DNA from 2 places in the Roseateles sp. P5_D6 genome. Region 2 is predicted to be linked to the other one. Evidence: riboswitches for the same ligand, from Rfam matches in the RefSeq annotation. Region 2 holds a riboswitch; the other holds the start of a gene.

Region 1 (10,418 bases), on a different contig from region 2:
AAGCCTTGCCGTTGAGGACCTTGCCGATGACCGTCGATCGCACCAGCCCCTGGTAGCTCAGCAGCAGCACGGCGAGGCTGCCCAGCAGGACGAGCGGGTACTTCACGCCCCAGTGCAGCGGCCAGTCGCCCACCCAAACCTGCAGAGCGCAGACCAGCGGCAGGTGGACGAGGTAGATCCAGTAGGACGCATCGGCGACGTAGCGCAGGGCCGGGCTGTGGCCGGACAGGAAACGCAGCGCGAGGCCCGTGATGGCGAAGGTCCACGACCAGGCCGAAGCAACGAAGGACAACGCGAAGATCAGCTTCGGCGTATCGGGCATCCCGAATGGCGGCTGGGTTCTCAGGATGTAGAGGCAGACGGCCGAGGACGCGATGGCCAGCGCCAGATGCGGCAGCCAGCGTGCGCGCAGCGCCGCCAGCGCATCTGGCGCGCGATGCACCAGCCAGCCGAACATGAAGGCCGTGCCGAAGCCGACCGTGGCGGGCAGTTGCGGGATCAACGACTGGTCCGGTGTGGGGATGCCGACCGCGGGCATCCACATCTGCAGGGACAGCAGGCAGCCCGCGAGCGGCAGGCCCAGAAGCAGCGCACCGGCCGGCCAGCGCAAGGCAGCGGTCGTGATGCGGTCCAGCCAGCCGCGCAGCACCTGGCCCCGGTCCAGCGCCGCGATGGCACTGCGCAGCAGCAGGGCGCCGGCATACAGCCACAACAGCTGGTAGAGGAACCACAGGTGGAACAGCGGCAGCGCGCCAAAGGTCCTGGGCATTTCCGGAGCGGCTGGCGGCGCGCCGTTGAACACCTTCTGCATGCCCAGTCCCCACACGAAGACGATGGCGACGAACACCAGTGGCCAGCCGACGACCAGCGGCACGGCGATGCGCTTGCCGCGGTTGAGCCAGAAGCCTGCGGTGCCCAGCTTCTTATGCTGCAGCCGCGCGAAGTAGCCGGCGATGAAGAAGAACAGCGTCATGCGGAAGCTGTGCGCGACGAAGGCCGTGTCGCCCAGGAAGGCACTGGGCGAGTTGTCGCTCATGGCCCATAGCCCCTTGGGGATGCCGGGGATGAAGGACATGCTGGCGTGGAAGGCCACGCCCAGCAAAAGGGCAAAGCTCCGCACTGCGTCGAGGGCGTGCAGCCTCTCGCCGTTGGGTTGTGAAGTCATGGTGTTTCCCTAGGAGGTGTGGATCGACCCCGCGCGGCCGAGCAGGCCGTCGCGGCGTCGCCAATCAAGGCGCAAAGCGGAGCCGTAGCCCGTGCTACGGCGAGCATTTGCAACGCCGAGTGGCGGCGTTGCGGTGGGATGAGCGGGCGTGAGGGGTTGGTTCATGCCTCCTCACAGGAAGTCGCGCCGACGCGCGGCGGTGAACAGGGGCAGGGACAGGGCGAGGACGGTGAGCGCCGCTTCAGCGGCGAGGAGCAGCCAGAACGTGCCGTTCCAGACGGGGGTGGCGGCGAGCATGTACTGCCCCACCTCGGGAATGCGGCCGACGCCCATCATGAAGAGCGAGACCGACATGTTCGTGAGGATGATGACGCCGCCCATGCCCGCCTCGGAGCTGATGTTCAGCGCGGCGCACAGCACCAGCGCGAAGTTCAGCAGCAGGAAGACGCACAGCAGCACGGCGTAGGGCAGCAGCCCGTCGGCGATGCCCGGCATGACGAGGATCAGCGCCACCGCGCCGGCGCTTAAGCCAGCCCACGGCAACAGGAAGCTGGCGAGCAGGCCCAGCAGCTTGGCGCGCACATAGTCGCCTGGCGACAGCGGCAGGCTCAGCACGAAAAGCAGCGAGCGCTCCTTGCGCTCGGAGGCGACGCCGAACAGCGCCAGCATGACGCCCAACGCAATGATCGCCGTCAGCCAGACGATGAAGCCGACGTTGAAGCCCACCTCGCCGCTGGCCGCGGTCAGCAGCCCGGCAAAGCCGGCAGCGGTGGCGCCGACGAGCAGCCAGCGGTAGACGTAGAGCTCCTTGGCAACGAGCTTGCGGGTGAGCAGCTTCATGACGGGTGTGCCTCTTGGGCTTGCCGGCTGTGCATGACGGTGGCGACGAAGACTTCTTCCAGGCTCATGCGGTGCACCTCTTGCACCGGTGCGCCGAGGCGGGCAAGGAAGTCGTCGTTGAAGCCGTCGATGGTCAGCGTGACGTTGGGGCCGTCGACGTCGCGGTGGACGATCTCTGGCAGACGCCAATCGGGCGCACCGTCCGGTAGCCGCAAACGCAGCGTGCGCCAGCGTTCGAGGAAGTCCTCCTTGTTGTTGGACGCCACGACACGGCCACGATCGATGAAGGTGATGCGGTCGGAAATGCGCTCCACGTCCAGCGTGTTGTGCGACGAGAACAGGATGGAGCGGCTGTCGTCGCGCAGCACGTCCATGAACTCGGTCAGCAGTTCCTGGCGGGCGACCGGGTCCATGCCCGAGGTGGGCTCGTCCAGCACCAGCAGGCGCGGGCGCCGCGCGAGCGCCAGCAGCAGCAGGGCCTTGGCCTGTTCGCCCGTGGACAGGCTCTTGGCCATCTGCCCCCCATGCAGGCCGAAGCGCTTCAACAGCGTGGCGGCGTAGGTTGCGTCCCAGCCGGGGTAGAGGGACGCGACGAAGTCCATGTGCCAGGCCAGCGTCGCCTGCGGCAGCAGCTTCATGTCGTCGCTGACGAAACCGACATCGGCTTTGGCGGCGGCCTGGTCTTGAGGCATGTCATGGCCGAGCAGTCGGATGCTGCCGGCGTCGGCCGTCAGCAGGCCCATCAGCAGCCGGATGGTGGTGCTCTTGCCGGCGCCGTTCGGGCCGACGAGCCCCATGATCTGGCCCTGCTCAAGGTCGAGGGACACGTTCTCCAGCGTGAAGAAGCGGAATGCCTTGCGCACGCCGTTCATCTCAATGGCTTTCGCGCTCATTTGTCGGGCTCCTGATTCAGCGCGTTGCGCAGTCGTTCGATCAAATCCGGCTCGGGCATGGCCAGCGACCTGGCAATCTCGCCAGCCGCGGCGAGGTGGGTATCGAGCTGGGCCAGGCGCATGTCCTTGGCCAGGCCTTGCGCGTCGGCCACGAACGAACCCTTGCCGTGGCGGGTGACGATGACGCCTTCGGATTCCAGGTCCAGGTAGGCGCGCTTGACGGTGATGACGCTGACGCGCAGATCCGCCGCCAGCGCGCGGATGGACGGCAGCTCCTGCCCGGCTGGCCAGTCCCCGGCGGCAACGCGCTGGCGGATCTGTTCGACGATCTGGAGGTACATCGGCCTCGCGTCGGTCTGCGAGATGAAGAGACTGCTGTGCATAATGTGTATACACAGAATATATGCGCAGTCCGGCGAATGCAAGCGGCGGAATGAAAAGAGCGGCCCGCGGGCCGCTCTTGCCGGTCGATTCAACCGCCGTCTAGAGCTTCAGCAGGGCTTCCAGATTCACGCGCAGCTTGAATTCCGCCGGTGCCAGGCTGGCCGAGATGGCCTGGGCGGCCAGTCGCGTATCGCGTGGCACGGGGTTGCTCAACGGGCTGCCGCTCTTGCCGATCAATGCAGCGACGAGAGGCTCATTGGCGCTGAAGCCGCGTTTGAAGACGAGCCCGACTTCGCCATTGGCCAAGCGCACGATGCTGCCGGGTGGGTACAGGCCCACGGTCTTGATCAGCGCCGCGCCGGCTTCGTCAGGCTGGCCGAGTTCGTCGAGGAAGACGGCGCGGGCGGCCGCGGCGCCGCTCATGGCCTGGCGGCTGCGGCGGGGCGACAAGCGCGCGCCGAAGAGATCGATGCGGCGCAGCAGTCGGGCCAGCTTCTCGCCATCGCTGCGGCTGCCGAGCGGGCCGGGCCCGGCCTCGTGATGGAGGCGCACGGCGGTCAGCCAGACGGGGTCGGCGACGCCGACCTGGGCCAGGCGCTGCGCAGCGCGGTCGCCGTGAGCGGCCAGGGCCTGGCGCTGGGCGGGCGTGGCGGCGTCGAGCTGGCTGGCCAAGCGGTCGTGGGCGGGGCCGGCGCCGTAGTTCATCGTCAGCGCGGCGCCCTGCAGCGCGCTGCGCAGTTCCGGTGCCAGTTGCATCTGCTGGGCGACCAGGTCGCAGAGCAGCAGCGTCAACAGCGCGTGACGGGCGCTGTAGTCGCCGAATTCCTGGCTGCTCTCGAAGATCAGCAGCATCAGGGTTGCGTCAGGGTGGGCGTGCAGGCGCTTCAGCGCGGTGTCGCGCAGCGCGGCCAGTCGGGCGGTGAAATCAACCGGATCGGCCTCGCGCAGCAGGCTGTGGGTGTGCAGCAGCAGGTTGGACCAGGCCTCGCGCGGGCCGAGTTCCACCTTGGTCGGGGCCAGAGTGTCGAGCCGGAAACTGCCGTCGGCTTTGACGATGTCGGACAGCGGCACGTCCTGCATGACCATGGTGTCCAGCCGATGGGCCAGCGCGCGCTGGTACTCCATGGTGTCTGCGGAGTTCACCCACGCGCCGCCATCGACGAGGCTGCGCACCAGCGGCGAGTCACGCAGCACCTGGCCGCGCGCGAACAGCAGCTTGCCGTTGGCGTCGAACAGGTCGTACGGCAGGGTCATGCCCAGGCGCAGCGTGCGGGTCGGTAGAGGGATGAGTTCAGAGGCCATGGATTGAGGCATTCTCAACGGCCTTCGGCTTCGGCAAGCCGATCTTGAGCGAGGACGAAGGGGTGGCTGCGTAGAATTCCCGGCCATCCGAGGAGCGCTGCGACGGGTTTTCTTGCCTGCCAGGCTCGGATTTCTGAAAACGGCGCTCATCGATCCTCTGCCTGAGCCCCATCGATGACCACGCCCCCTTCGCCTCCTGCACTGAAGCTCTCTGGCCTCGAGCCCGTTGCCATCGATGCCGGCAGCCTGTTCGTCAACATCGGCGAGCGCACCAACGTCACCGGCTCCAAGGCCTTCGCCCGCATGATCCTCGCGGGCCAGTTCGAACAGGCGCTGGCCGTGGCGCGCCAGCAGGTCGAGAACGGCGCCCAGGTCATCGACATCAACATGGACGAGGCCATGCTGGACAGCCAGGCGGCCATGGTGCGCTTCCTGAACCTGATCGCCGGCGAGCCCGAGATCGCGCGCGTGCCGATCATGATCGACTCGTCCAAGTGGAGCGTCATCGAGGCTGGCCTCAAGTGCATCCAGGGCAAGGGCATCGTCAACTCCATCAGCCTGAAGGAAGGCGAGGTTGAGTTCAAGCGCCAGGCCAAGCTGGTGAGGCGCTTCGGCGCGGCCGCGGTCGTGATGGCCTTCGACGAGAAAGGCCAGGCCGACACCTTCGCGCGCAAGACGGAGATCTGCGAGCGGGCCTACCGCTTCCTCGTCGACGAGGTGGACTTCCCGCCCGAGGACATCATCTTCGACCCCAATATCTTCGCCATCGCGACCGGCATCGAGGAGCACGACAACTACGCCGTGGACTTCATCGAAGCCACGCGCTGGATCAAGCAGAACCTGCCCGGCGCCAAGGTGTCAGGCGGCGTGTCCAACGTGTCTTTCAGCTTCCGTGGCAACGAGCCGGTGCGCGAGGCCATCCACACCGTCTTCCTGTACCACGCCATCCAGGCGGGCATGGACATGGGTATCGTCAATGCCGGCATGGTGGGCGTGTACGACGACCTTGATGCCGAGCTGCGCGAGCGCGTCGAAGACGTGGTGCTGAACCGCCGCGCGGATGCGGGCGAGCGCCTCATCGAGATCGCCGACCGCGCCAAGAGTGCCGGCAAGGACGATTCGGCCCGCCTGGCCTGGCGCGCCGGCGATGTGAACCAGCGGCTGTCGCACGCGCTGGTGCATGGCATCACCGACTTCATCACCGAAGACACCGAGGAAGCCTGGCAGGCCATCCTGGCCAAGGCCGGCCGGCCCCTGCACGTCATCGAAGGCCCGTTGATGGCCGGCATGAATGTCGTCGGCGACCTGTTCGGCCAGGGCAAGATGTTCCTGCCGCAGGTGGTGAAGAGCGCGCGCGTGATGAAGCAGGCCGTGGCCCACCTGCTGCCCTATATCGAGGAAGAAAAGCGGCTGCTGATCGAGGGCGGCGGCGACGCCAAGCCCAAGGGGAAGATCGTCATCGCCACCGTCAAGGGCGACGTGCACGACATCGGCAAGAACATCGTCACGGTGGTCTTGCAGTGCAACAACTACGAGGTCGTCAACATGGGCGTCATGGTGCCGGCCCAGGACATTCTGCGCAAAGCCAAGGAAGAGGGCGCGGACATCATCGGCCTGTCCGGGCTGATCACGCCGAGCCTGGAGGAGATGCAGCACGTCGCGGCCGAGATGCAGCGCGACGACTACTTCGCTTCGCGCCACATGCCGCTGCTGATCGGCGGCGCCACGACCAGCCGCGTGCACACGGCCGTCAAGATCTCGCCGCACTACGACGGCCCGGTGGTCTACGTGCCCGATGCGTCGCGCGCCGTGGGCGTGTGCACCGAGCTGCTCAGCGACGACCGCGCCGCGGCCTATATCGCAGAGCTGAAAGCCGACATCGAGAAGACCCGCGAACTGCATGCCAACAAGAAGCAGACGCCGCTGGTGACGCTGGCTGCCGCACGGGCCAACAAGGCCGTGCTGGACCTGAGCCGCGTCGCGCCCGCCCCGAAGTTCACCGGTCGTCGTGTGCTGAAGAACCTGGACCTTGCGGAACTGGCCCGCTACATCGACTGGGGCCCTTATTTCCAGACCTGGGACCTGGCTGGCCCGTATCCGGCCATCCTTGATGACGCTGTCGTTGGCAGCGAGGCGCGCAAGGTGTTTGCCGATGCGCAGGCGATGCTGAAAAAGATCATCGACGGCCGCTGGCTGCAGGCGCATGCCGTCTTCGGCCTCTACCCGGCCGCGCGCGTCAACGAGGACGACATTGCCATTCGCAGCGAACCGCCCATGGTCTGGCACGGCCTGCGCATGCAGTCAGAGAGGCCCGTCGTCGAAGGAGTGAAGCGCCCCAACCGCTGCCTGTCCGATTTTGTTGCGGAAGAGGGCGACCACGTCGGCATGTTCGCCGTCACCGCGGGCCTGGGCGTCGACAAGAAGGAGGCGGACTTCCTCGCCACCCATGACGACTATTCGGCCATCATGCTCAAGGCCCTGGCCGACCGCCTGGCCGAGGCCGCCGCAGAGTGGCTGCACGAGCGTGTGCGGCGTGAGTTCTGGGGCTATGCGCCGGCCGAGTCGCTGAGCAATGCAGAGCTCGTGGCCGAGAAGTACGAAGGCATCCGCCCCGCGCCCGGCTATCCGGCCTGCCCCGACCACCTCTCCAAGCGCGACCTGTTTCGCGTGCTCGCGCCCGACGAGATCGGCATGGGCCTGACCGACAGCATGGCAATGACGCCAGCGGCCAGCGTCAGCGGCTTCTACCTGGCGCACCCTGACGCGGCGTACTTCAATGTCGGCCGCATCGGCGACGACCAGCTCGCCGACTGGGCCGTGCGCTGTGGCTTGGACGAGACCGAGGCGCGCCGCGCGCTGGCGCCGCTGTTGGGCTAGGTCGACACCCTGGGCCTGAAGCGGTTTCGTCCTACAGGGAGGGCCGCTGTAGGGGCGGCATGCTTCGGGTCATACCAACCACATCGGAGGCCCCATGTCGACCCCCATGAATTCCGTCAAGTCCACGCAGATCGTCGCCGGCGTCGCCGTCGTGCTGGCGCTGCTCGGTGGCGCCTATGCAGTGGGCCGGTCGCAGACGGTCACCAGTGAGCCGATTGCCGCGACGACACAGCAGCAGACCACCGCCGCACCGCAACGGCTGGCCAGTGCCGACCCGGTACGCCAGGCCCAGCCGGCGCCCGTGGTTGAAACCCAGGCCCCGCCCGCGCTGTGCGACAGCTGCGGCCGCGTGACCGACGTGCATACCGAGGCGCGCCGTGGCAAGGGCAGCGGCGTCGGTGCCGTGGGCGGCGCCGTCGTCGGCGGCCTGCTGGGCAATATGGTGGGTGGCGGCAACGGCAAGAAGCTCGCCACCGTGGCGGGCGCCGTGGGTGGCGGTTATGCCGGCAACGAGATCGAGAAGAACCAGAAGAGCTACAACGTCTGGATCGTGCAGGTGCGCGAGCGTGATGGCCGTCTGCGCCGCTTCGAGCGCAGCGCCGACCCGGGCCTGCGCGTCGGCGATGAGGTCAGGCTGACCGAGAACGGCTTCGTGCGCGCCTGACGCGACGCGAAGCCTGGGCAGGGCGGGTTCCAAGGAGTGATGCGATGAAGTTGCTGATTGCCACCGCGGCCCTGGCGGCCACCCTGTCCACTGCCGTGCGTGCCGAGGACAACCCCGCCCCGGTGCTGGCCATCCCGACGCAGGCTCAGCGCAACGCGCTCTGCGACGGCTGCTTGTGGGTGCAGGAAATCCACAGCGAGACCCGCAAGGGCAAGGGCAGCGGCCTGGGAGTCGTGGGTGGTGCCGTCATTGGCGGCCTGCTGGGCAACCAGGTGGGCGGCGGCACCGGCAAGAAGCTGGCGACCGTCGGCGGGGCTGCCGCTGGCGGCTATGCCGGTAATGAGGTCGAGAAGAACGCCAAGAAGTCCACCGTCTGGGTCGCGCAGGTCGTCGATCGCCACGGCCAGATGCACCGCGTCGAACTCGGCGCCGATCCCATGCTGAGGGCCGGCGACACGGTGCGCGAGCGGGACGGCCAGCTCGTCAGGCCCTGACGAGGCCCGCTACGACGCGTGCAACCGGTACTGATTGCGCCCCGCGCCCTTGGCGAGATACAGGGCCTGGTCGGCCCGGCCGAGCAATTCCTCGCCGCCGAGTTCGTCTCGCGGGTGAACGGCAATGCCGATGCTCGTCGCTATCGACAGTTCGCCGGCCGATGTGGCAAACGGCCGGTTGATGGCCTCGATGATCTTGCCGGCGACGATCTCGGCCTCGGTGGCAGCGCGCAGGCCTTCCAGCACGACGACGAATTCATCACCCGCCAGCCGGCCGACAAAGTCGGTGCCCCTGACCAGCTGCAGCAGCCGCCGCGCAAACTCGCGCAGCACCTCGTCGCCGACACCGTGGCCATGGCTGTCGTTGATGAGCTTGAACCGGTCGATGTCGAGGAACAGCAGCGCCGTGAAGCTCTGCGCCCGGTGGGCCCGCTTGATCACCGCGGCCAGCTGCTCGTTGAAGCTGTAGCGGTTGGGCAGCCCGGTGAGGGCGTCGGTGCGGGCCAGCTCGGCAAGCTGGCGCTCGAGCTGCCGGCGTTCGGTCACGTCCGTGCTGAGCGCATAGAGGCCGCGGACTGAGCCGTCCTCGGCGATGTCGGGCAGGTAGAGGTTGTGCAGCGAGCGGGCCGCGCCGGCCGCCGTGGATTCGACATGGAACTCGACACGCTCTCCGCCAAGCGCGCGCGCCAGGTGCTCGCGGCGCTGTTCGTACAGCGCCGCCGGCACGGCCTCCGCCACGGTCTTGCCGACGGTGGTGCGGTGATCCAGGCCTGTCCACTTGCTGAAGGTTTCGTTCAGGAACAGCAGGCGCTGGTCCTTGTCGATATAGGAAATCATCACCGGCAGGTTGTCGGCGATGTCACGCAACCGTTTCTCGCTTTCGGCCAGCTTTGCCTCGGCCTGGCGCCGCTCCGTGATGTCGAAGGAGACGGAATAGAAGCCCTGGACCTGGCCGGCCGCATCGACGTCGGGCACATAGCGTTGCGCGAAGTACAGGGTGCCATCGCCATGGGTCACGAAGGATTCGAACTGGCGGGGCTGCCCTTGCATCACGGCGTCGATATGGGGCTTGGCGATCTCCCACACCGCGTCTCCCCGGATCTCGCGGAAGGTCTGCCCCAGCAGCTCGGAGATGGGGCGCCGCAGCACGCGCTCGGCGGCCAGGTTGCCAAAGTCCGCGCGCAGGTCCTTGTCGAAGTGCGAGACCACAACGGGGATGTTGTCCGTGATGTCCTTCAGCCGATGTTCCGAAGCCTGGACGGCCAGCTCGGCGGCCTTGCGTTCGGTGATGTCCATCGACACCGAATAGAAGCCCACCACCGTGTCGAACGCGTCGCGCCTGGGTACATAGAGTTGATGGAAATGCCGCTGCGCCCCGGGCAGTGCCTGCGTGCTGTCGAACTCGACGGACTGACCCTGCAGCACAGCCTCGATGTGGGGTTGCAGTTGCCGCGCCCCGTCCTCGCCGCGCACGTCGCTGACATGCTTGCCGACAAGCGCTTCGGCCGGCACGCCGTAGATCCGCCCGGCCGTTGCATTGGCGAACACGATGCGGGCGCCGGCATCGAACTCGGTGATGAGCACGGGGACGTTGTCCGCAACGGCGCGCATGCGTTGCTCGGCTTCGCGCAGCTCGCCCGTGCGGCGCTGCAGGGCGATGGTCATGGCGTCAAAGCGGCGCTTGAGGGTGCCGAGCTCGTCCCGGGCCGTGCTGCCGAACAACGGCACCTGCTCGCCGCGCTCGAGGGCCTCGGTGGCCTGCGTGAGCAGGGCCAGCGGCCGCAGCACGCGGCGCACGC
Region 2 (10,418 bases):
GCGCGTCAGGCTCAACCGCACCTGGTCCTTGGGGAAGGCCTCGGGCTTCCACAGCAGGTGAAAGAGCGGCGACGTGACCTGCGAGACGTTGCGCGTGTCGGGCAGCAAGCCGCTGGCATCGGCGCGGGTCTCGATGCGTTCGTAGCGGATGCCGGCATAGACCGACCAGATCTTGCTCGGGCTCCACTCGTCCTGCGTGTAGGCGGCAAAACGCTGGTTGCGCGAGCCCAGGGTGTCGCCGAACTTCTGCAGCGCGGGCGACTCCACGCCGTCGATCAGCGTGCGGCGCACCTGCACCCGGTGGCTCTGCTCGCTCTCGGTGCCGGTCACCCACTGGTGCTCCTTGGCGGTCTTGAGGCTCCACTTGGCGCCCAGGCTGGTCTGGTCTTCGTCGGTGACGTTGTGGTCGTCCTGGATGCGCTCCAGGTCGATGCCGATGTCCTTCAGCGTCTCGCGGCGCTGGCTGTTGCTGGTGGACTTGAAGCCGCCACGGCCCACGCGCAGGTCCCAGCTCTCACCGACGGCGGGCCGATAGTTGGCCGACAGGTTGAGTCTCAGGTTGTGCACGCGGCTGTCGTTTTCGCCTTGCACGTCGCGAAAGCGCGTGAAGCCGACGGCGTTGTTCTGGCTTGAACCTTCGCTCTGCGACAGCGCGAAGAAGGGCGCGAGGTTGAAGCTCAGCGTGTCGCTGTATTTCCAGCGCAGGCGCGCATTGCCGTTGAGGTTGGCGCTGTTGCCCACGCTCGTGCCTTGCTGCACGGTCTCGTTGAGCACCTGGCCGGTGTCGGTGTCGACGACGCGGTTGTGCGAGTCGATGTTGTTGAAGCGACGGTGCAGGCCGGCGTTGGTCGACACCGCGCCGACGAACTCGTCGCCATTCGGCCCGCCCCACTTCAGGTTGCGCGTCCAGCTGGCGTCGGCCTGCGGCTCGCCGCGGTCCTGGCCGAGGCTGATGCGCAGCTCGTTCGTGGCCTTGAGCAGCGGCTCGCGCAGGATGATGTTGATGGTGCCGGCAATGGCGCGCGCTCCAGTCTCGGCGGTGGGCGCGCGGTAGATCTCGATGCGTTCGACCTGGTCCGGCGGCAGGTCCTCCACCGCGAAGCCGGCCGGCGCGCGTTCGCCGTCGACGAGGATCTGCGTGAAGCCGCTGCCCAGGCCGCGCATGCGGATATCGCCGCCACGCCCGGGCCGGCCGCCGATGGTGACGCCGGGCAGGCGGCGCAGCACGTCGCCCAGCACCGTGTCGCCGTAGCGGTCCAGGTCTTCGCGCTCGATGACGATCTTGCTGGCCGTGCTGTTGCGGCGGCGGCTGTTGGCCGTCGGCCCGCCGTTGACCTCGACGCGATCCAGGCGGTTGGCGGCGCCGCTGGCGGCGGAGGCCGGCGCGGCGGGTGGGGGCGTTTTTTGGGGCGTTGTCTGGGCCGCGCACAGGGCGTTGGCACACAGCATTGCCAGCGCAACAAGAAGGCGGCTCATGGCCGCGCATTCTTGCGGAGCGAAGTGACTTTCGCTTACGTAAAGCGCTCATTTACATGAGCGCAAGCGGCCGTCAGAACCGCCAACCCAGGCCGACGCTGGCAAGTGTCGGGTTGACCTTGAACTTGCCGGCCGACGCGCCGTTGGCATAGACCGTCGTCTGCAGGTCGACCTTCTTCACGTCGAAGTTCAGATAGGTGCCCTTGCTGATCTCGACGTCTGCGCCGATCTGCCAGGCAGCGCCCCAGCTGTTGTGCTTGATGCTGGGATGAAGAGCGGTCTGCACGGCAGGCGCGAACTCGACGCTGGAGAAATTGGTGTAGTTCACGCCCGCACCGACGTAGGGACGCACGGTGCCGGTCGGGTTGAAGTGGTACTGCAGCGTCAGCGTCGGCGGCAGGTGCTTGAGCGAGCCGATCTCGCTGCCGTTGGAGTAGATCGTCTGCTTCTGCGGATAGGTCAGGATCAGTTCGGCCGCGATGTTGGGCGCGATGAAGTAGCTGAAATCAACTTCTGGGAAGGTCTTGTTGTTGATCGACAGGCCCAGGCCCGTGCTGTCCTTGTTGGCGGAATCCAGGTGCAGCGCCCGCACGCGTACCAGCAGCGGGCCTTCATCGGCGAAGGCGGGCTGCAGGGCAAGGGCGGCGGCAACGGCGGCCAGGCGCAGGGCGGAAGAGAACTTCATCAATGGCTCCAGTGAATGGGACGTGTCCCGATGGAGGCATTGCACGCGCCGGCGGCGCACGGCGGTTTGAGGCAACACAAGGTGGCGCCTCGCAGCGCCACACTCGATGTGGGGTTTTGAGCTGGATCAAACCTTGTTGCCAAGGCCGAGGCGTTTGCACAACTCCAGCGTCAGCGCGCTCTGGTTGAGCGTGTAGAAGTGGATGCCCGGCGCGCCGCCGTCGATGAGGCGTTCGCACAACCGCGTGATGACGTCCAGGCCGAAGGCACGGATGCTGGCGGCGTCGTCCATGAAACCTTCCATCTTCATCTGCACCCAGCGCGGGATGTCGATGCCGTCACGCTGCGCGAACTGGGCGATGCGGCCGTAGTTGTGGAAGGGCATGATGCCCGGCACGATGGGCTGGGTGACGCCCAGGCGGCGCGCCTCGTCGACGAAGTGGAAGTAGGCGTCGGCGTTGAAGAAGAACTGCGTGATCGCGCCGTCGGCGCCGGCCTTCATCTTGTCGACGAAGTGCTGCAGGTCGCGCGCCGCATAGCGCTGCTGCGGGTGCACCTCGGGGTAGGCCGCGACCTCGATATGCCAATCCTTGCCCTGGGTCTCGCGGATGAAGCTGACCAGTTCGGAGGCGTAGCGGAACTCGCCCGCCGTGGCCGTGCCGCTGGGCAGGTCGCCGCGCAGCGCGACGACGCGGTGGATGTCCTGGGCACGGTAGGTGGCCAGGATCTCGGCGATGTTCTCGCGCGTGGAGCCCACGCAGCTCAAGTGCGGGGCGGCGTTGAAGCCGGCCGCGGCGATGTCCATCACGGCGCCCAGGGTCTTGTCGCGCGTGGAGCCGCCGGCGCCGTAGGTGACGCTGAAGTACTGGGGCGACATCGCGCCCAGCTCCTGCACGACGGTCTTGAGCTTTTCGACGCCGACCGGCGTGTTCGGGGGGAAAAATTCGAAACTGACAAGGGTGCTCATCGGGAGGCCCACAAGAAGAATTCGCGGTTGCCATCACCGCCGGTGATGGGGCTGTCGAAGTAGTCCAGCACCTTGAGGCCGAGGGCCGTGCAGGCCAGGCGCACGCGGGCTTCCAGTCGCGGGTAGTCGGCCTCGTCCTTGACGAGACCGCCCTTGCCCAGGGCTTGTGGCCCCAGTTCGAACTGCGGCTTGATGAGCACGAGCAGATGGCCGTGCACCTCCAGCCAGGGCAGCAACTCCGGGAGGCTGCCCACCATGGAAATGAAACTCAGGTCGCCGACGATCAGCGTGAAACCGCCCGTCGGCGCGTGCTGGCGCAACACGTCCAGCTCGCGCACATGCACGCCTTCCAGCGCCGTGACGCGCGGGTCGGCCAGCAGCTTGGCATGCAGCTGGCCATGGCCCACGTCCACGCCAACGACATGGCGGGCGCCGTGAGCCAGCAGGCAGTCTGTGAAGCCGCCCGTGCTCTGGCCGACGTCCAGCACAGTGTGCGTGGTGACGTCGAAGCCGACGCGGGTGAGCGCCCCTTCCAGCTTGAGCCCGCCGCGCGACACATAGCGCAGCTCCGCGTCGTCGGTGACGCGCAGCTGCGCCGTCTCGGGCAGGTCCTCGCCGGCCTTCTTCAACATCGCCCAGCCGGTGGGTGAGGCCCATTCGGCGGCGGCGTTCGAGATCAAGCGCTGGGCCACCGAGCGGGTCGGTGCCAGGCCTTGGGCGACGAGGAGCTGGTCAGCGCGCATCGACAATCAGTACCGATAAGTGTCGGGCTTGTACGGGCCGGCCTTGTTGACGCCGATGTAGGCGGCCTGCTCTTCCGTCAGCTCGGTCAGCTGCGCATTCAGCGTGGTCAGCTGCAGGCGCGCGACCTTCTCGTCCAGGTGCTTGGGCAACACATAGACCTGGCCGATGGCGTAGTTGTCCTTGTGCGCGTAGAGCTCGATCTGGGCGATGGTCTGGTTCGCGAAAGAGCTGCTCATCACATAGCTCGGGTGGCCCGTGCCGCAGCCCAGGTTCACCAGGCGGCCCTTGGCCAAGAGAATGATCCGCTTGCCGTCCGGGAAGATCACATGGTCGACCTGGGGCTTGATCTCTTCCCACTCGTACTGCTCCAGCGCCGCGACCTCGATCTCGTTGTCGAAGTGGCCGATGTTGCAGACGATGGCGTTGTTCTTCATCGCCAGCATGTGCTCGTGGCGGATGACGTTCTTGTTGCCGGTCGTCGTCACGAAGATGTCGGCCTTGCTTTGGGCGTACTCCATCGTCACGACGCGATAGCCTTCCATCGCGGCCTGCAGCGCGCAGATGGGGTCGATCTCGGTGACCCACACTTGCGCCGACAGCGCACGCAGCGCCTGGGCCGAGCCCTTGCCCACGTCGCCATAACCGGCCACGACGGCGATCTTGCCGGCGACCATCACATCGGTAGCGCGCTTGATGCCGTCCACCAGCGATTCACGGCAGCCGTAGAGGTTGTCGAACTTGCTCTTGGTGACCGAGTCGTTGACGTTGATGGCGCGGAACAGCAGCGTGCCCTTGGCCGACATTTCCTTCAGGCGGTGCACGCCCGTGGTCGTCTCTTCGGTCACGCCGATGATCTCAGCGCTCTTGCGGGTGTACCAGGTGCCGTCTTCGGCGACCTTCTTCTTGATGGCCGCGAACAGGATGCGCTCTTCCTCGCTGCCGGGGTTGGCCAGCACGGACAGGTCCTTCTCGGCCTTCTGGCCCAGGTGCATCAGCAGCGTCGCGTCGCCGCCGTCGTCCAGGATCATGTTGGGRCCTTCGCCCGCCTCGCCCTTGCCGGCGAATTCGAAGATGCGGTGCGTGTAGTCCCAGTAGTCKKCCAGSGTYTCGCCYTTGWWGGCRAACACSGGCGTGCCGRCGGCGGCMAKCGCGGCGGCGGCGTGGTCYTGYGTCGAGAARATRTTGCACGARGCCCAGCGCACYTCRGCGCCCAGGGCTTGCAGSGTYTCGAYCAGCACGSCSGTCTGGATSGTCATGTGCAGCGAACCGGTGAYGCGTGCGCCCTTGAGCGGCTGGGTCTCGGCGTATTCCTTGCGGATGGCCATCAGCGCCGGCATCTCATGCTCGGCGATCTTGATTTCCTTGCGGCCCCAGTCGGCCAGCGACAGGTCCTTGACGATGTGATTCGTGGTGCTCATGCAGGGCTCCTTCAAGCGAATGAAGCCGCTGGCGGGTCGTACGGGGGGATCAAACCTCACCCAGGCACGGATTGCCAGCGGGTGAGCGCAGTTGCAGGGGGTCAGAACTTCCGAGCCTGGCCTCAATAGGTGCTGAGGTTGCAACGCTCCTCGGAAGGAGGCGGCATTCTAGCCGGCAGCGCTGCGCAGCAGCGAGATGTCCTCGCGTGGCGGCGCGCCAAAAAGGCGACGATATTCACGGCTGAACTGCGAAGGGCTCTCGTAACCAACCCGGTGCGCGGCGCTGGCGGCATCCAGGCCATCGCCCAGCATCAGCCGGCGCGCCTGCTGCAGGCGCAGGTTTTTCTGGAACTGCAGCGGTGACAGGGCGGTCAGCTGCTTGAAGCGCAGGTGCAGCGTCGATGGGCTCATGTGGGCCAGCTCGGCCAGTTCGTCGATGGACAGAGGTTCGGCATAGCGGCGCGACAGCTGCTCGATGACGCGGCCCACGCGGCGGGTGACGCCGTCGGTATGCGCCAGCGAACGCAGCCGCGGGCCCAGCGGGCCGGTCAGCACGCGGTAGAGGATCTCGCGCTGCACCAACGGTGCCAGCGTCTTCAGATCCTGCGGGCTGTCCAGCAGCTGCAGCAGACGCAGGGCCGCGTCCAGCAGCGGCGCGGTGACGGGCGCGACATGCAGGCCGGCGTCGTTGCCTTCAGGCGGTGCATCGCCGTCCAGCAGCAGCTCGGTCAGCGCCTGCGTCTCGCAGCTCAGGCGCATACAGACATAGGGCTTGGCCGGGCTGGCCTCCAGCACTTGGCCGCGCGGCAGCATGGTCATGGGTACGACGAGGCACTGCATGGCGTCGTAATGCACCACGCGCTCGCCGAGCTGCGCGCGCTTGCGGCCCTGCAGCACCAGCACCAGGCCGGGCTCGTAAACCGCCGGCACCGGCTGGGCTGGCGCGCTGGCGCGGATCAGCCGCAGCCAGGGCAGGGCGGTCGTGTGCAGGCCATCTGCGGGCGCGCGGGCCAGGGCCTGCGCGATCGTGCGCTCGCGCAGAGCTTGCAGGTCATCGTCGTTTGGCATGCGGGTGATTGTGCAAACACTTGCCGATGGGCGGCGCAATGCGGGTTCAAGCGCTGGAGGATCGGGCAAACATGCGCCAGCTTTGTGCTGGGCGCGCAGGGTTGAGTTTCCTAAGCTGTCCCCATCCCATTGATGATCCCTTCAAGGAGTTCCACCATGACGCATTCGACCCTTCCCCGCCGCCGCCTCGGCGCTCACGGCCCCGCGGTGTCTGCCCTGGGCCTGGGCTGCATGGGCATGTCTGAGTTCTACGGCCCGGCCGATGATGCCCAGTCGCTGGCCGTGCTGCACCACGCGCTGGACATCGGCATCAACTTCCTCGACACGGCCGACATGTATGGCACCGGCGCCAACGAGCGCCTGCTGTCGCAGTTGCTGGCCATGCGTCGCGACGAGGTGATCGTCGCGACAAAGTTCGGCCATGTGCGTGCGCCGGATGGCGCGGCGGTGCGCATCGACGGCAGCCCGGCCTATGTGCGCGAGGCCTGCGATGCGAGTCTCAAGCGCCTGGGTGTGGACCACATCGACCTCTACTACCAGCACCGCGTCGACAAGAACGTGCCCATCGAAGAAACCGTCGGCGCGATGGCTGAGCTGGTCAAGGCCGGCAAGGTCCGGCACCTGGGCCTTTCGGAGGCCTCGGCCGCGACCATCCGCCGCGCGCATGCGGTGCAGCGAATAGCCGCTGTGCAGACCGAATACTCGCTGTGGAGCCGCGACGTCGAAGCCGAGATCCTGCCCACCTGCCGTGAGTTGGGCATCACGCTGGTGCCCTACAGCCCGCTGGGCCGCGGCTTCCTGACCGGCGCCATCCGTTCGGCCGAGCAACTGGCACCCGACGATCGCCGTCGCATCCATCCGCGCTTCCAGGGCGGCAACCTGGACCACAACCTCGCGCTGGCCGATGCGCTCTCGGCTCTTGCCGAGGAGTGGAGCTACACACCCGCCCAGCTCGCGCTGGCCTGGCTGCTGCACCAGGGCGACGACATCGTGCCCATTCCCGGCACGCGCAGCATCAAGCGGCTCGATGAGAACGCGCTGGCGTCCCACATCCACTTCGATGCCGGCCGGCGCGAGCGCATCGAGGCGCTGCTGGCCGCGCACATAGTGGCCGGCACGCGCTACCCGGCGGCGCAGATGAGTGCGGTCAACGTGTGAGGCTTCGGTAGGCCCAGAAGCGCGGCAGCAGGAAGCCTGTGGCGATCACGCCGAACAGGCAGATCGCGCCACCGATCCAGATCGCCGGCGCCACGCCCCAGGCATCGGCCATGAAGCCGGCCCGCGCGTTGCCGACCAGCGGGCCGGTCAGGTAGCTGATCATCTCGATGCCGGCCAGGCGACCGCGCAATGTGTTGGGGATGGTCTCGTTCCAGATCGTGCCGCGGAACACGCCGCTGACCATGTCTGCGGCGCCGGCCACGGCCAGGCAGGCCAGGCCCAGCATCAGGCTGGGTGCAAAGCCCAGCGCCACGATGCCCAGAGCCCACACCGCCGCCGCGATGACGACCGCGCGGCCGTGGCGGCTGACCTTGCCCGTCCAGCCGCTGAACAGGCCGATGACCAGCGCGCCGACCGACATCGCCGACAGCAGCCAACCCACCGATTCGGTGCGCCCGTCCGCCGCCGCCATCGCCGGGAACAGCGCCACCGGGAAGGCAAAGGCCATCGCGACGATGTCGACGATGTAGGTGCCCATCAGCTCGGGCCGCGCCCACGCGAAGCGCAGGCCTTCGGCAAGATCGGCCAGCAGATGCGGCCGTTCGCCTGGTGCGTCGACCGTGCCGATGGTTTCGCGCGGTATGCGGGCGATGAAGAACAGCGCCGCGATGAAGGTCGCGAGGTCGAAGATGTAGGCACCGACCGCGCCCCATTTCGCCAGCAGGATGCCCGCGAGAGCCGGCCCAGCCACCATGCCCACCGTGCCGCGCACGGAGGACAAGGCTGCGACCGCCGCGAACTCCTCGGGCCGCGCGAGCTTCTGCGTCAGCGCCTCCAGCGCCGGGCGGTGAAAGCCGCTGGCGCCCTGTAGCACCGCCACCAGCGCGTAGATGGCCAGCACGCTCGGCGTGGCGCTCAGCGCATTCATCAGCAGGCCGGCCAGGCACAACGCCATCAAGGCCTCCGAGCCGATCAGCAGACGCTTGCGGTCGACCCGGTCCGCCACCGCGCCGCCCAGTAGGCCGCAGACGACGACGGGAATCAGCTGCACCAGGCCGAGCAGGCCGACCTGGGCGTTGGAGTGCGTCAGCTCATAGAGCTGCCAGGGCACGGCCACATAGCTGACCATGGTGCCCAGGCCCGAGATGAACTGACTGGCGAAGAGGCGGCGAAAGGCGGTGTTGCGGCGCAGCGGCGCGATATCAAGAAGCATTCAGTGAACTTGGCTTTCGAAGCGGGCAAAGCGTGCTTCGAGGTCCCATTGCAGGCGGGCCTTGGTGTGGGTGGAAAGGAAGTCGCGGCAGCGCGCCGTCTTGGGCTCAGCTCCGGTGCGTTCGCCTGTGCAGCTTGCAACGAAGCGGCCGCTGCCGGTGTCGGCCAGCAAAGCCTGACCTTCGACGAAGCCGTAGTGGAGGGCATTGCGCGACAGCTGCTTGAAGTCACGGTAGCTCAGCTTCGGATAGGTGGCCGCGGCGCGCTGGTATTCGTTCGTCAGGTCGATGCGGAACACGCCTTCATCGTCGGCCGACAAGGCCGTGGGCACGCCGAACTGGCGGTACAGCAGGAAGGGGTGCTGATCGCCCTTGAGGTCGTGCACGATGGCATTGCTGGTCAGGTTGATCTCAACCATCACGCCCCGCTTGGCCATCTCGCGCAGCGTGTCGAAGGCGCCGGTCTCCAGGCCGATCGCCTCGCCGTGACCGATGCGGCGCGCACCGGCGACGTCCAGCGCCTGGCGGATGTGGTCCTTGAAATCCTCGGGCGGTACGAGGCCGAATCCGAACTCGCCCGCATGCAGCGTGACCTTCACCTCGGGGTAGAGCTTGCTTAAGCGCCCGATGACGCTCATCTGCTCCTTGTAGTGGCGCAGCGTGCCGGGGTCGTCCTCGGGCGCGACGAGATTGAGCCCGACGTAGCGCGGGTCGGCCTTCACAAGCAGGAAGGCCAGCGCGATCTGCGCATTGACCTGCTCGGGCGGGAAGGTGCGGATGACCTGGGCCAGATAGCGCAGCGCCACGCCGCAGCCCGGCTCGGCATTGGCCTGGTTGCAGTGCGACAGCTCGCGCCAGCGCTTCTCGATGCGGTCCAGCTCGGCGCGCGTGTCGGCGACGATGCGCTGCAGGGCCGGGTGATGGGTCCAGTCGGTGGTGGGCCGGTCGGCGCGAAAGGCACCGGCCTCGGCCGCCGCGATGGCGCGCGCCTTGTCCATGCCCCAGGACTGCAACAGCTCCAGGTAGACCGTGTTCTCCGCGCCGCGGCGGTTGGTCGCCTCACGCAGCATGTCGCCCTCGCGGCCGAGCGTGCCGGGGATGAAGCGGCCGAAGGTGACGAAGGTCTGGTCATGGCCCGACTTGCTGCCGCGCTCGAAGTTGCGTACCGAGTAGGCGTCGACGAGCTGGCTGTAGCGGGCGCTGTCGGCCGCGTAGTCCTTCATCAGGGGCCGCGCCGTGTCGCAGGGCGGGAAACTGATCTGGCCACTGGCCGGGTCCACGCATTTGCCGTCGGCGCTGGCCCAGCCAATGATGTTCTCGGCGTAGATGCTGCCGTCCAGGTGGTTGTGCAGGTCGCCGCCCTTGGGGAAGGCGGCCATGAATTGCCGCAGCAGCCAGGGGTTGCTGCGGGCTTGCTCAAGCGCGCGGGCTGCACCGGCCTCGTCGGCATGGGCCAGCGGGCACAGGGTCAGGGCGAGAAGCAGTGGGGCAAGACGGCGCATGGCGGCAACTCGGGCGGCAATCGTGACCGGGCGATCCTAGGGGTGATCGACCCAAGCGCCGCGATCTCGTAGATCCGGGCACGATGGCGTTGCTGTCGATAAGTCGGATGCGGTACAACGATGTGCTCTCGCCAAGCCCTGCGCCAAGCGTTCGCATGCAGCCAGGGATCGATGCCGCCAATCACAAGCG

Evidence for each region. Region 2 has a riboswitch for S-adenosylhomocysteine ahead of ahcY (adenosylhomocysteinase). Riboswitches for the same ligand answer to the same signal wherever they lie in the genome.
Region 1: linked by a shared signal. The riboswitch ahead of metH (methionine synthase) and the one ahead of ahcY (adenosylhomocysteinase) in region 2 are both predicted to bind S-adenosylhomocysteine.

Annotation. Positions count from the first base shown of each region.
Region 1 is NZ_JBFUMK010000004.1:30,846-41,263, reverse strand. It holds gene ACXJKM_RS06015 (ATP-binding cassette domain-containing protein) at 1-1,165, opposite strand, end outside; gene ACXJKM_RS06010 (hypothetical protein) at 1,337-2,005, opposite strand; gene ACXJKM_RS06005 (ABC transporter ATP-binding protein) at 2,002-2,898, opposite strand; gene ACXJKM_RS06000 (GntR family transcriptional regulator) at 2,895-3,239, opposite strand; gene ACXJKM_RS05995 (HD-GYP domain-containing protein) at 3,382-4,584, opposite strand; S-adenosyl-L-homocysteine riboswitch at 4,668-4,739, shown strand; gene metH (methionine synthase) at 4,759-7,461, shown strand; gene ACXJKM_RS05985 (glycine zipper 2TM domain-containing protein) at 7,556-8,125, shown strand; gene ACXJKM_RS05980 (glycine zipper 2TM domain-containing protein) at 8,170-8,619, shown strand; gene ACXJKM_RS05975 (diguanylate cyclase domain-containing protein) at 8,629-10,418, opposite strand, start outside.
Region 2 is NZ_JBFUMK010000007.1:258,688-269,105, reverse strand. It holds gene ACXJKM_RS12270 (TonB-dependent receptor plug domain-containing protein) at 1-1,476, opposite strand, end outside; gene ACXJKM_RS12265 (OmpW/AlkL family protein) at 1,550-2,161, opposite strand; gene metF (methylenetetrahydrofolate reductase [NAD(P)H]) at 2,288-3,127, opposite strand; gene ACXJKM_RS12255 (TlyA family RNA methyltransferase) at 3,124-3,870, opposite strand; gene ahcY (adenosylhomocysteinase) at 3,877-5,289, opposite strand; S-adenosyl-L-homocysteine riboswitch at 5,366-5,447, opposite strand; gene ACXJKM_RS12245 (AraC family transcriptional regulator) at 5,458-6,357, opposite strand; gene ACXJKM_RS12240 (aldo/keto reductase) at 6,514-7,515, shown strand; gene ACXJKM_RS12235 (MFS transporter) at 7,505-8,728, opposite strand; gene ACXJKM_RS12230 (hypothetical protein) at 8,729-10,228, opposite strand.